One region of the Rheinheimera baltica genome, then DNA from elsewhere that is predicted to be linked to it. Evidence: riboswitches for the same ligand, from Rfam matches in the RefSeq annotation. Region 1 holds a riboswitch; the other holds the start of a gene.

The links. Region 1 has a riboswitch for thiamine pyrophosphate ahead of thiC (phosphomethylpyrimidine synthase ThiC). Riboswitches for the same ligand answer to the same signal wherever they lie in the genome.
Region 2: another riboswitch for thiamine pyrophosphate. It lies ahead of ORJ00_RS08475 (TonB-dependent receptor); the one in region 1 lies ahead of thiC (phosphomethylpyrimidine synthase ThiC).

Annotation. Positions count from the first base shown of each region.
Region 1 is NZ_JAPJDY010000009.1:23,425-30,982, reverse strand. Features, by position in the region: gene paeA (polyamine export protein PaeA) at 2-1,306, opposite strand; gene ORJ00_RS15065 (DUF3718 domain-containing protein) at 1,489-1,854, shown strand; gene ORJ00_RS15060 (sugar phosphate nucleotidyltransferase) at 2,005-2,946, shown strand; TPP riboswitch at 3,017-3,131, shown strand; gene thiC (phosphomethylpyrimidine synthase ThiC) at 3,247-5,169, shown strand; gene ORJ00_RS15050 (FAD-dependent oxidoreductase) at 5,172-6,287, shown strand; gene thiS (sulfur carrier protein ThiS) at 6,284-6,481, shown strand; gene ORJ00_RS15040 (thiazole synthase) at 6,484-7,287, shown strand; gene thiE (thiamine phosphate synthase) at 7,277-7,558, shown strand, end outside.
Region 2 is NZ_JAPJDY010000004.1:209,834-217,391, reverse strand. Features, by position in the region: gene pnuC (nicotinamide riboside transporter PnuC) at 1-45, opposite strand, end outside; gene ORJ00_RS08480 (YkoF family thiamine/hydroxymethylpyrimidine-binding protein) at 42-290, opposite strand; gene ORJ00_RS08475 (TonB-dependent receptor) at 302-2,389, opposite strand; TPP riboswitch at 2,429-2,525, opposite strand; gene ORJ00_RS08470 (nidogen-like domain-containing protein) at 2,689-3,513, shown strand; gene ORJ00_RS08465 (methyl-accepting chemotaxis protein) at 3,572-5,206, opposite strand; gene ORJ00_RS08460 (cation diffusion facilitator family transporter) at 5,409-6,284, shown strand; gene ORJ00_RS08455 (putative bifunctional diguanylate cyclase/phosphodiesterase) at 6,651-7,558, shown strand, end outside.

The DNA.
Region 1 (7,558 bases):
ATTACTTTTCAGCCGCTTCAATTTTTGCCAAACGGGTGACCAACAGCTGGTCAATCTTATAGCTATCAATATCAACCACTTCAAACTTATAGCCGCCGTGCAAAACAAAGTCGGTACGTTTTGGAATTTTCCGCAACGTAAACATCATAAAACCGGCGATAGTTTCATAGCTCTCGGGGTTAGGGAAATTATCAATATCCAACACCCGCATGACATCTTGTAACGGCGTTAACCCCTCAACCAGCCAGGAGTTCGCATCACGAGCCACTATCTGCTCTTCTTCTGAGCTCACCAGTTCTCCCATCACAATACTCATTACGTCTTTCAGGGTTATTATGCCTACTACTAAGGCGTATTCATTCATGATGATGGCAAAATCAACGCCGGCTGATTTAAAGTGCTCTAAAACTTCATAAAGCGATAAGGTGTCAGGAATAATCAGCGGTGCCCGTACTATACCCTCTTTTTTTAATGAAATAGGCTGGTCATGTAGTACCTGTAGCAAGATATCACGCGTATCAACGTACCCAATGACTTTGTCCAAAACGCCATCCACCACCAAAAATTTAGCATGCGGATGCTCTGCAAGTTTCGTTTTAATGTTGTCCTGCGATTCATTCAGCGTAAAGAAAATTAAGCTTTCACGCGCCGTCATAGCCGATGTTACTGTGCGTGATTCCATATCGAACACGTTTTCCAACAATTGGTGTTCATGCTCTTGCAATACACCGGCTTGGGCGCCAGCTTCCATCATGGCAATGATATCGTCGGGTGTAATATCATCTTTGCGCATCGTTGGCACATTAAACAAACTGAAAAACAGGTTGGCCAGGCTATTAAATAACCAGACTAAGGGTTTGAATACAGTAATAAGAAACAGCATTGGCGACACCACTCGGGTGGCAATTTTTTCTGGCGCAATCATGGCCAGGCGCTTTGGCATAAGATCGGCAAACAAAATAAATAAGGCTGTAACAAAAAACACTGACACAGCAAAACCAATATTGGCCGCGAGAGTCGGGCTAAAAAACAAAGAAAATAAGGCGGTAAAATAAGGGGTAAAGGCTGACTCACCTAAAATACCACCCAAAATCGCTACGGCATTTAAACCAATTTGGACAATAGTAAAAAAGTTACCCGGATGCTCCTGCAAATCCAGCACCTTGGCAGCATTAATATCGCCTTCGGTGGCCATTAAACGCAACCGCATCTTGCGGGATGCCGCTAGTGCAATTTCAGATACGGAGAAGAATGCACTGCTGCCCACCAGTAATAACATCAGTAGCATATATTCCAGTGTAGTCATGGTATCTCCTTGGCATTTTTCGCAACGGACGCAGCTTACTTAAACGCCGCTATTATAGCGCTTGTTGTCGCTAAACATTGCTAACTATCTGAAAATATTCATCGTATAATGCTTTTTTTTTACTCCTCATCCTAAAAGCTTGGCTATAATTTTGCAGCAACCCCCTTTAATTGGAGAATCCAATGTTAAAAACAGTACTCTGTGTTAGTGCTTTATTCTTAGTTTCTTCGTTGTCTACGGTGCAAGCAAATGAACAATTGGCAGGCACTATGTGCGGTTATGTTAAAGACGATAACCGCAATCAGCTACGTAAGCTGTTGTCAGATAATAAACTAAACCTACGCAATATTTTTGATAGCATATCCTGCAACAACGAAAATATGCTGCAGTTCGCTATTAGAAGTGACGCCTATGAATCAGGTACCTTTATTGTAAAACAAATGCCGTCTAAAACCTTAGCCGCGTTTGATTATCCACAATGGGCTGATGCAAATGGCTTTGCTTCATCGCCATTGGTAAACGAAATACGTACACGCATTGGTGAATAGCCTGCTGGTTGCCGGGCTGAAAATGTTTAACTAACTTAAGCGCCGTTATGGCGCTTTTTTTATGTTCGCTTTTCATTTGATATATATCAAACCAACTATGAAGTTATCAGCTAAGCTTGCTACACCTTGTTTACATCGTAAGAGCGGCTTGTGTGTAAATTGCTTAGCATCGTATTGGCGGGCGGCACAGGTAGCCGTTTAAGGCCGCTGACACAAAAACAGTGTAAGCCTGCGCTAGCTTTTGCGTACCAGCGCAGAATTATTGATTTTGTGTTAAGTAATTTATGGCACTCTGGCTTTCACCAGGTCATGGTGCTAACACAATACCGCCCTGCAGCTTTACACCGGCATTTAAACACCTTTTGGCAGCCTCGCTTTAACCGTGATGGCCAGTTAAAAGTGCATCAGGCGCCATCGCATCTTCAGCAAGGTACAGCCGGTGCCGTCGCTAGCTTACTTGACGTTATTCAACACTATCACGCCGATGTTATTGCCATTCTAAGTGCTGATCATATTTATAAAATGGATTATCGCCAGATGCTGGCGTTTCATCAACACCATAAAGCAGCCGTTACCGTTGCCGCAGTCGCCGTACCGGTCTCGCATGCTCATCAATTTGGCATTATTACAACCGACAAGCAGCAAAGAGTTTGTGGTTTTGCTGAAAAACCGAGTGGTAACATTAAGCAGATAAAAAACAAGCCGGGTTATGCTCTTGCGTCAATGGGTAATTATTTATTTAATGCTAACTATCTGTGTCAACTTTTAGCCAAGCTTGCTTCAGATAAACCTCACGATTTTGGCCATGACATCCTGCCAAAACTATTTAACCAGCAACAAGCCTGTGTATACGACTTTAGCAATAACACCATTCCCGGCCAGCAAAGCCTGCCCCAGTATTGGCAAGATGTCGGTACGCTGTCAGCCTATTTCCAAAGTAAACTGGATATTCTACACCACCCCGAATGGCTTGAGGGTAACACGCAGTTATGGCCGATTCTTGCATCAGAGTTACCCAAATCAAACACTAAACACTGTGTCAGCAAACTGCAAAGAAATAGCCTGGATTTAGCTCATCCGCTTTATTTTTAAGCTGCCAGATACGTAATTTCCGTGCAATTACCTCTTGCCGATAAAAATAAAGCTGTTTATGCTAACCACACTTAGCTTGTCGGAGTGCTGCACAAACCTGGTTTGTCAGCTGAGACCGCCTCTGGGCGGAATCCGTGGAACCTGAACAGGATAATACCTGCGGAGGGAACAAGAGCGCCAACACCGTCACAGATCCGTCTGCGTGTTGGTGCATTCTTTCAGTTCATCGTCAGATGAGCGTCCACGCTTTTCCCAAGCTCTGTTGAAAATTAACTATTTAATTATTTCATCGGAGTCTTTATGTCAAAACCACACAATCGCCGTTCCGCCCGCGCTGACGCTGAACAATATATTTTGCAGCGTCAAGGCCAACCCTATCCTGCCAGTCGTAAAATCTACATTGCTGGCAGCAATGCCGGTGTTAACGTCGCCATGCGCGAAATTGCGCTACAAGACAGTGTTATTGGCGGCAGTAACGTTGCCCCCCTGTTACAGGCTAATGCGCCGGTACGGGTGTACGACACGTCTGGGCCTTACTCGTGTGCAGATGCTGACATTAATATCCGCAAGGGCTTAGCCCCCTTGCGGCAAAACTGGATTACCCAGCGCGGTGACACTGAGATAATTCAAGACTTTAGTTCGGCCTACTCCCGCCAGCAATGGCAAGATGACAGCCTGCAGGCACTGCGTTTTGAGCAACAGGCTCCACGACGCAAAGCCAGCGGAAACTCACCAGTTACTCAACTGGCCTATGCCCGTCGGGGCATTATCACGCCAGAAATGGAATACGTCGCCATTCGGGAAAACTTAGGCCGAGCCAACGCAGAGGCCGCAGCGGATGCCAGAATACAGCACCAGGGGCAAAGCTTTGGCGCAACCCTACCACAGCAAATTACTGCCGAGTTTGTCCGACAGGAAATTGCGGCTGGCCGCGCCATATTACCTGCCAATATTAATCATCCAGAGCTAGAGCCGATGATTATTGGCCGTAACTTCCTGGTAAAAGTTAATGCCAATATAGGCAATTCGGCGGTTAGCTCTTCAATTGAAGAAGAAGTGGAAAAGCTCTTGTGGGCCACACGCTGGGGCGCAGATACGGTAATGGACTTATCTACCGGCCGCTATATTCATCAAACCCGCGAGTGGATTATCCGTAACAGCCCGGTACCCATTGGTACTGTGCCCCTGTATCAGGCGTTAGAAAAAGTTGGCGGCATAGCGGAAAATCTGACCTGGGATTTATTTCGCGACACCCTGATTGAACAAGCAGAACAAGGCGTTGACTATTTTACTATCCACGCCGGCGTGCGGCTGGCCTACGTGCCACTTACAGCAAAACGCTTAACCGGTATCGTGTCACGCGGTGGGTCTATTATGGCCAAATGGTGTTTAGCACATCATCAGGAAAACTTTCTCTACCAGCATTTTGATGATATCTGCGACATTATGCGCGCTTATGACATCAGTTTTAGCCTGGGTGATGGCCTGCGTCCGGGGTCTATCGCCGACGCCAATGATGAGGCGCAGTTTGCTGAGCTAAAGACCTTAGGAGAACTAACACACCGCGCCTGGGCAAAGGAGGTACAGGTCATGGTTGAGGGCCCTGGACACGTGCCCATGCAACTGATCCGCGAAAACATGCAGTTACAGCAGGAATACTGCGCTGATGCACCTTTTTACACCTTAGGGCCACTGACCACCGACATTGCCCCTGGTTATGATCATCTAACATCCGCCATTGGCGCCGCGCAAATTGGGTGGTACGGCTGTGCCATGCTGTGCTACGTCACGCCAAAAGAACACCTGGGCTTGCCAGATAAGAACGATGTAAAAGAAGGTTTAATTGCCTACAAAATTGCAGCACATGCCGCCGATTTAGCCAAAGGCCACCCTGGTGCGCAACTGCGTGATGATGCCCTGTCTAAAGCCCGGTTTGAATTTCGCTGGCAGGACCAATTTAATTTAAGCCTGGATCCTGAACGCGCACGCGACTATCACGACCAAACCTTGCCGCAGGAATCTGGCAAAGTTGCTCATTTTTGTTCTATGTGCGGGCCGAAATTTTGTTCGATGAAAATTAGTCAGGATGTACGCGACTATGCAGAGAAAATAGCGGTGCAACAACTAGATGCCGAACAAGGTATGCAAACCAAAGCCCGCCAATTCAGACAGCATGGCGCCGCCTTGTATCACAAAGCCGATACAGAGCTTGATGGAGATTAAACATGCGCCCACAGTTGATTATAGCGGGTGGCGGCTTGATGGGGCGCCTTTGTGCGCTGGCGTTATCTGAACCAAATCTATGGCCTGCAACACCTCGCATTCGGTTGTTAGAACAAGGTAATTTCAGCCCCAATACAGCAGCGTTTCAAAACGCTGCTGCTCACGTTGCTGCAGCGATGCTAGCGCCATTGGCAGAGTCAGTATTGCTTGACTCGTCACTAGTGGATTTGGCTTATCGCAGCATCGCGCTGTGGCACAATCTACAACAGCAACTGCCCGATTTTGCCTTACAGCAGCGAGGTTCAATACTATTAGCTCATCCGCAACAGCAACATCTGTTACAGCATTTTGTCAGCCAAATAAAACATCATGCGCAATACCAGCCACAATGGCTAAACAAAACAGAGCTAGCCGCTTTAGAACCTGCATTGGCGGATCGCTTTTTACATAGCTGCTTGTTGCCGGCAGAAGGCCAGCTGGACAATCAAGCATTTATGTCGTTAAGCCTGCAACTACTAAAGCAACGTGGAGTGTCGTTGGAGGCGCAATCTCACGTCGACATGCAGGCCAATCAACTACGTTGTAACGGTAAACTGCAATCGGCCGACCTGATTATCGACTGCCGTGGTTTAGGCGCCAAGCCGCAAATTAGTGCGTTAAGAGCCGTTCGTGGTGAGGTATTACGCGTGCGGTCAACCGCGGTTAAACTATCGCGCCCGGTGCGGCTCTTACACCCTCGTTATGCTTTGTATATCGCCCCTAAACCTAACAATATTTTTGTTATTGGCGCGACAGAGCTTGAGTCAAACGAGCAAACTGCCCCCTCGGTGCGCTCTGCACTGGAATTATTATCCGCATTGTATGCCATCGACCCGGCGTTTGCCGAAGCTGAAATTTTAAGCCTGCAAGCTTCTGCGCGCCCGGCATTGCCTGACAATAAACCTAACCTGATACAACAACCTGGCGTAATCCGCGTAAATGGCCTACACCGGCATGGTTTTTTATTAGGCCCGGCACTGGCAGAACAGGTCGCACAAGCTGCGATAGCTCAACTGCAGCATAAGGAAGCTGCGCAGTGCTCACCGATGCCTGGCTTACTCAAAGGAGTCAATCAATGACTAAGCTAACCATCTGGTTAAATGGTCAGGCTGAAACCTTAACATCTAACCAGTTAACAGCGCTGCTAACGCGTTTTAACGCGCCATTCGCCGTAGCGTTAAACGGCCATTTTGTCGCAGCAGCTTCCTATGAGGATATTTTGCTACAGGCCGGTGATCAGCTGGATATTGTCAGCCCAATAGCTGGAGGTTAACGATGTCTGAAACACTTGATATTTATGGTACAGCCTTGCCTAGCCGACTGATTCTTGGCACCTCGCTATACCCCAGCCCGGCAATAATGCAGCAAGCAATCACCGCCAGTGGCTGCGCTGCCCTAACGCTCAGTTTGCGCCGACAGGCCCCTGAGCAGCGCGGTGGCGAACAGTTTTGGCAAGGGCTACGCAGTTTTAATCTGCATTTGCTCCCCAACACTGCTGGCTGTCATACGGTACAACAGGCCGTAACACTGGCACAGATGTCGCGGGAAATATTCCATACCAACTGGATTAAGCTAGAGCTAATTGGCGATGACTACAACCTGCAGCCTGATGCTGTTTTACTGTTAAGCGCTGCTGAGCAATTACTCGCAGCAGGTTTTAATGTGCTGCCGTATTGCACCGATGATCTGGTGCTGTGTAAACGCTTGTTTGAACTGGGTTGCAAAGTACTGATGCCCTGGGCCGCGCCCATCGGCACGGGTTTAGGCGTGCTAAACCCATACGCGTTGCGCACCTTAAGAGAGCGACTGCCTGAGGCGACGTTAATCGTGGATGCAGGCTTGGGTTTACCCAGCCATGCTTGCCAGGTAATGGAAATGGGGTTTGATGGTGTGCTATTAAATTCTGCTGTGGCGCTGGCTAAAAAACCGCCATTGATGGCCTTAGCTTTTGCCAACGCGGTACATGCCGGTCGGTCTGCGTTTTTAGCTGGAGCCATGCCACCACAACATTTAGCCAGCCCATCTACCCCGGTACTTGGCATGCCATTTTGGCTGCAGGAGACACAAAATGGACACTGAGCCGCTGCATAACGCCATTATCGTTTGGAGCATCGCAGGCTCTGACAATAGTGCTGGAGCGGGTATTGCCGCCGATATAAAAACGCTACAGAGTTTTTCCAGCAAAACGCAGCCGGTACATTTGTGTACCCTAATCACGGCGGTGACTGCTCAGCACAGCAATGGCGTTGACGCAGTAATGGCGATGCCGGTAACACTGTTACAGCAACAAGCCGACGCATTACTTAAAGACGCTTGCCCGGCCGTGATAAAAATTGGTTTATTGGCAACT
Region 2 (7,558 bases), on a different contig from region 1:
CATTAGCTGCCATTGTGCAATAGCCTGCGTGATAAGCTCATTCATGGCCGCAAATCACCATGGATAAACTTGCAGACAAACACCACCTTACCGTAACGTTCAAACGACCATTTAATGCATTCCTGCAACGCTTGCATTACTGCTTCATACTCGCCAAACAATTGGGTACTCATCGTGTTGGTTAATACTGTCACGTCTGCGTAAGTGTTTAACTGCTCAATAAAGCCAGTGATGGGGCCAATATAGTCATCGGCCAGCGGATATTTACTAATTTCTACTGATAATTGCATTATTGTCTCCGTTAAAACTGGTAGCTGGCGCTCATACCAACGCGGCGCGGTTCAGCAAACTGCTCATAAACATGCGGCGCGTAACCGTCTCTTGGGTCATTACCAAAATAAAAGCCGCGTACGCCAATGTCTTTGTCCAGTATATTGCGTGCCCATAGCGCAAGCTCCCAGTGTGCAAGCTGATAACTGATCCGCGCATTAAGCAACTCATAGCGTGAGGAGCGGGCGTTATGGCCATCTGAGTAATAAAATTCATCCTTGCCCTGTACACTGACATTAACCAGTAGTGCTTCACTTAGGTACCAATCTGCCGCTACACTATATTGAAACCGTGGTGCCTGAGCTTGTTCCCGCCCGGTAAAAACATCCCCATCTAAGGTGATATAGCGGCCTAATTCGGTTTTGAGCCAGCTAGCCGACAAAGACAACGCAAACTGCGCATGCAATTGCAGCCGGTTTTCCATCTCAATACCGTAATTCCGGCCACTACCTGCGTTATCAATAAAACCGGCAAACTGCGGCCCGCTATCCGGATTTAGCCAGCCTTTTACCTGCATGTCTTCACGCCACATATAAAATGCAGCAACACGTGCGCTTACACTATTGTCAAGCGCCACTCCCTTCACGCCAAACTCTGCGTTATACAGCGTTTCAGGTTTAAAACTGGCTTTGCTACTTAGATCTGCAAGGCTGTCATCCGCCGCTTTGGCTAACGCATCGCCATTTACACCACCGGCTTTATATCCGCGAGATGTCAGTAAATAGATTAACGCTTGCGGGTTTACCTGATAGTTCAAGCTTAACTTTGCCCCCCACATAGTGTCATCATTGTTGATACTGCCGCCGCTGCTATCGCTGTACTCATCTTCGTAACGTTCAAGACGCAGGCCTGATGTCAAACTCCAACCGTCTGAAAGTGGCGTGTTTATTTCTCCATATACCGCCGCATTGCTGCGGCTTAACTCGCTAACAAAAGCATCTGCTTGCCACAGATCCCAATTCCAAAATTGGCGGGTTAAATCAAAGCTTTTATTGGCTGCATAAAGCCCCAATACCCAATCACTGTTACCAAGTTTGCCCTCAGGCGAAGAAATAAAGCGATAGTCCAGCGTTAACTGGTCGCGCTGACGTAAATAACGGTCAGTTGTAGAATACTCATCGGGGTGCAGTCCAACATAACTCCAGTCTTCGTCAAAGCCATAGTCACTGTCAGCTGTTAAATAACTCAGCTGAGCAAGCACATTAGCAAACGGCAGGCCGCGATAATCTGCTTGCAGCGCAATGGCCTTACTGCGAATTAGATCCTGACCTGGCTGATCTGACAAGGTGGTGCGGTTACGATCTAATGAGAACGCATCATAACCGTTGTTTTGGTCGACAAAGTGACTAACTAACTGCAGCGTAAGCGCATCTGAGGCTTGATAGCGCAGCTTTAAACGCCCGGTAAATTCGTCGATATTATTAGTATCATCACGATTCAAGTAGGTATTTTCGATAAAACCGTCAGAGCTTTGCTGCTCAAGTGACAGGCTATAGCCTATTTGCTTATTCACACTATTACTAAACTGTGCGGCTAACTGACGACTATTAAAATTCGCTAACGTTACACTGGCTTTACCTTCCGCAGCAGCTGTTGGGCCCTTGGTCGTCAGGTTTATCATGCCTGCCAGTGCATTTGCGCCAAAGCGGGTAGCTTCAGGGCCGCGAAATACCTCTAGTTGTGCCAAATCGCTAATGCCGGTAATCCCAAGCCCGGAGTAGTCAATTCCATCGACCAAAATACCTACCGAAGGGTTAATAGTATCGACAAATTCACTACGCTCTCCGATACCGCGCACCTGAATATAACGGCCGCGAGATGCCCCAGCAGTAAAGTTTACATTAGCAAGTTGATTGAGCACATCATCAAGATGCTGCGCTGAGGTACGTTTAGTATCTTGCTCACCGACAACGGCAACACTGCCTGAGATATTCTGTAACGCTTGCTGACGGAAATCGCCTTGCACACGAATACGTTCGACGGCCGTTTCAGCATCAGAAGCATAAAGAGGGTAGCTACTGCATATTGCAACAGTAATTAATGACGGTATAAAACGCATTTTCGTATGAATCTCCAAAAAAACAGAGATCACACCAGCTTGAGGAGTTAGCACCATCCCTCCGCCGGTATAATCCGGATCAGGTTCTAAGGGTTTGCCTTTCGGCATCTCAGCAATTGCACCCCTTGGTTGCGTCGCAAGTGTATAGCTTTTTCAAATCCATCGCAATATTAGCCCCCGCAATGACAGTTTTTTTTACATCAACAAACCAGATGGTACGTAATGCTTTGAAATAAATAAATTATTTTAATGGCGCATTTATTGCATTGCGAGCACGACATTAATTAATGGAGACTAAAATGTTAAAAAAAGCACTTGCTACAGGGATTTTGACATTATCACTTTGCGCGCCAGCCTTTGGCGGTGCAATTACCGCTGGTTTCAATGATTTTACCCTTAATCCAAATGATGATGGTTCTACAGGAGCCGTATCTATCGGTTTTGATGTAGATTTTTTTGGCTTGGTTTTTAGCCAATTATTTGTTAATAACAATGGCAACATTACCTTTGACAGTCCATTGTCTACTTTTACCCCTTTTGATTTAACGTCAACTGGCCGGCAAATTATTGCGCCATTTTTTGGTGATGTTGATACCAGCGAAAACGGTTCACCTGTCACTTATGGCTACGGCTCATTTGATGGTATGGATGCATTTGGTGTAAATTGGGTTAATGTTGATTATTTTTCTAGCTCAATTACTCATACCAACTTCAATAGCTTTCAACTGCTTTTAGTTAATCGCAATGATATTGCGGTTGGCGATTTCGACATTATCTTTAACTATGACAGTATCTTATGGGAAGCAGGCACGGCAAGTGATGGTGATGCCAACGGCTTAGGTGGTTCGTCTGCCAGGGTCGGTTTTTCCAATGGTACTGGCAATGCGGGCACTTTTTTTGAATTGCAAGGTTCAGCCATCAATGGCGCTTTGTTAAATGGTGGTGCTAATTCGCTGATTGACGGACGCCTAAACAGTAATATGGATGGGCGTTATATTTTTAATGCCCGAAATGGCGATATTACTGCTGAGCCAAACCCAGTTCCAGAATCTGGCACAATGATTTTATTGGCTACAGGTTTATTGCTTATTGGTAGTCGTAAGCTGCTTAAACGTAAAGCTTAAGTCAATACAAGATCTGTTGGCGGCGCTTTTGCCGCCACAGAGACTCTACATGTTCGCGTTATTTTTGCTCAAACACCAACCAGTCATCATTTAATTGCTTTGCCAGTTGATTAAGTTGCTCACTTGCTTTAGCTGCAAGGCCAGCACCTGCGCTTAATTGTGAGATATCGCCGTTTAGCAGGTTAATACTGTTAGCAATATCCGTTGAGACAATTTGCTGTTGCTCCGTAGCACTACAAATAGTTAGATTTGCCCCAGCAATACTTTCAACAGCACGAGCCAGTTCTGCAAATCGCTCTCCTGCACTTTGCGCCAAGGCTACGTTGTTATCAGCATCACTATATGCCTGTTGCATAGCGTCGACAGCACTTACCGCCCGTTGCTGCAACTGACTAATCATCTTATCTATAGATTCAGTTGCTTGCTGTGTATTTGCCGACAAGGTGCGCACTTCATCTGCAACAACCGAAAATCCACGGCCGGCTTCGCCAGCACGTGCGGCTTCTATCGCTGCATTAAGTGCAAGTAGGTTGGTTTGCTCTGAAATTTTACGGATCACATCTAATACGGTCGAAATCTGGCTTGACTCCTGCTTTAGCTCGCTTACAGCCTGAGTACTGTGTTTAAGTTGTTGCGTCAGCGCAGCAATACCTTTCGCACTGTCGGATGAGACACCTCTACCAGCATTACACAACTGCTCGGCTTTTTGTGCAGCATCAGCGGCGTTTTTTGCGTTACCGGCTACATGCAACACACTGGCGCTCATTTGCTGCACTGCTGCAGCAAGCTGCGCAGCTTGATCAGCCTGACGTTCAGCACTGTTACTGACATCATCACTACTTTGAAAAACGGTTGCTGCCTGCGCACTTAGCGCCGTTGCACTGCTACCTAGTCTGAACACCAACTGTTGAAAATGCGCTATCATCTGATTTAATGCCTGCGCAGCTTCTGCAACTTCATCTTTGCCGCGGGTATCTGCCCTTAAGCTTAGATCTGACTGTTGTTGCACTTGCTTTACTATGTCGCGTAGTGCCCATAATGGCTGACACACTGAACGCTGTACCCGCCAAATTAGCACACTGATTAACAACAAAAGTATGATCCCAGCAATTAAATAGGCTTGGACCAACAGCGCAGTAAATTGCTCCGCAGAATCACGAACTTCCGCACCTGCGGCTAATTGTTTTTGAATAAAGGCTTCGGCCAACTTGGTAAAACCGGTAATGCGTAGTTCAATTTCATTATTCACAGTAGATTCATTGAGAATACGCACCAACAGCGCGTCACTGCCTGCATAGGTTATCCACTCTTGGTAGTGCTTAATGGCTTTTTCAAACGCCTGATCTAATTCTGCGTAGTGTTCTGCATTGTTTTGCTTTGGCCGACTATTAGTAAAGCCTAGCCATTTGGCCTCTGCCAGCTGCAAGTGTTGCTTTATCGCCTCTTCTGTTGCCTGAGCAGATGCCCATCCGGTACGATACTTGCGTATGTCTTGCAGTGCCGTTTGCTGCAGGATTTGCTGTACAGACATGACATCGGACAAAATAGCCAAGTGATCGTTGTAGAGTGTATTGAAAAGCTTATCTTTTTCTTGAACACTGAAAAATGCCGCAATTAATACCAAAACAACCATGACTAACGGTATAGTACCCAACAGTAATATCCGACCAGAAATTTTCAGTTTTGCCAGCACAAGTCAATCCTCAGCGGTGTTCACTAAGCGTAAGTCTATGCCTGCAATATGACAAAATTGTGACACCGCTAGCTTGATGTCATCTTAATGTCATGGCAGTAATTTGGTTTAATTATCTTATATAAGCAAGATACCCTAGGTGACTTTGCGCTGACGCTGCTCTAGACTGCAATTATCGCCTTGAAATGTGCCAATAACCTCTATGCAAAGCCTACGACCGCGCCAACTACTCATGCTGTCTTTATTGGCGGCTTTTGCAACCATGGCGTTAAAGACCCTCGCTTGGTATATCACCGGCTCTGTTGGTTTTTTGTCTGATGCAATCGAGTCACTGGTGAATGTAGCTGGTGCAGGTTTTGCACTATTTATGGTCACCTTAGCACGCCGTCCTGCAGACGATAATCATCCTTATGGGCATAGCAAGGCAGAGTATTTATCTGCAGCTTTTGAAGGGGGCCTGATCGTACTCGCCGCTCTGGCCATCTGTATCACAGCGTTAGAGCGACTAATTAATCCTCAGCCCATTTCTACGTTGGGTATTGGTACCACGTTTATCGTATTGGCCAGCCTGATAAACCTTGGTGTTGCGTTTTTGTTGTTGCGTGGGGGCAAACACTATAATTCACCCGCATTAGAAGGCGGGGGCAAACACTTGATGACCGATGTCTGGACCACAACCGGCGTTATTGCGGGCGTCGCATTGGCTTCGATTAGTGGTTACAGCTGGTTAGACCCGCTAGTGGCTATTGCCGTGGCGGTTCATATCGTGTTTGAAGGCGGACAAATTCTCTATAAAGCTATTAATGGCCTTATGGACAACGCCTTACCAGATGAAAGGCTAGTTGAAATACATCAATTATTGACCACATTTAGCAACCAGCAGGTACTCTTTCTTAACTTGCGTACACGGGCAGCAGCTACATTGCAATTTGCTCAGGTCGATATGCAAGTTCCGGGAAACTGGAGTGTTGAGCGAGCTCACCAACTAGCAGATGAGGTCGAAATTGCTCTTATGGCAGAAGGAATAACGTTAACCATTCATATTGAACCACAGCATGCACATACAGAAAACACCTGATACTACCTTAACAATTAGTGGTGCCAATTCACAGAGCTGGAAAGAACACATACGGCATTTGGTGTTTAGCCTGTTTGGCGCTACAGTAAGTCGACTATGTTAAAATACTTCGGCTAAAGCAGTATGTTGAAAAAGTACTTTCGCCCAACGCTAGAACCTGACCTTATCGAGCGCTTCAGTCAGTTTAGGATGCGCCGTCTAATACAAATAGCCGGGTTTACCTTAATAGGCTTGCTTATTGCTGCATTTATTTCATATGGCATCGCACAACTCATCTTTATAACTGGTTGTATTGCACTTATTTGCTCTATTGGATTCTCAGTAAACAAACGACCGCTCCCTGCAGCCTACATTTTACTGTGGTCTATGACGATTATGTTATCTGCCTTAGCATTTTTAGGCGCTGGCATGCTCGATTATGCGTTATTGGGTTATCCGGGCTTGCTAATGTATGCCGCCATTCTGGGTAGCGTGGCCTTATTTTATTCGCTACTGTTGTTTGTCCTGGCAACGTGTACTTTGCTAACCTGGCTAACATTAAGCGGCCTGTTAGTTCCACATACTCAAGTGCTAAGTTGGTTTGACCTTATCTTTGTCTTTATCATCCTCACCGTCACTGCTATGAGTGTTTACCTGATGGTTAAAGACATGCGAAATTTGATGAAGGTACTGCATCAGGAAAATATCAAAGTTAAACAAAGCCGAGTAAAAATAGAGCGGCTAGCACATTATGATCTGCTAACAGGCCTGCCAAATAGGGTATTTGGAGAGCAACTATATCTACAACAGCTGAATTACTGTCAGGAAAAACAACTACAACTTGCAGTATTATTTCTTGATTTAGATAACTTTAAACCGGTCAATGACGCACTTGGCCACTCTGCAGGTGATATCTTGCTAAGCCAGTTATCAAGTCGTTTAAATTCTTGTTTGAATGAACAACAGCATGTGATTCGGTTTGGCGGCGATGAGTTTTTATTTTTAGTACCTTATGAACAAAGCACTGACTCACTTACTGTTTTAGCCAACCGAATTATTACAGAAACAGTGAAACCTTTTAATATTATGCACACACAACTACAGATTTCAGGGTCCGTGGGTATTGCGGTAGCCTCCGCTGATGATGACGAATTTAGCGTACTTTGCCGTAAAGCAGATATGGCAATGTACAAAGCAAAGGAAGATGGGCGCAATACCTTTCGCTTTTATGATAGCCATATGGATCAGGCAAATGTAGACAAGTTTAACTTGCTGCAAAACCTGAGATCGGCAAT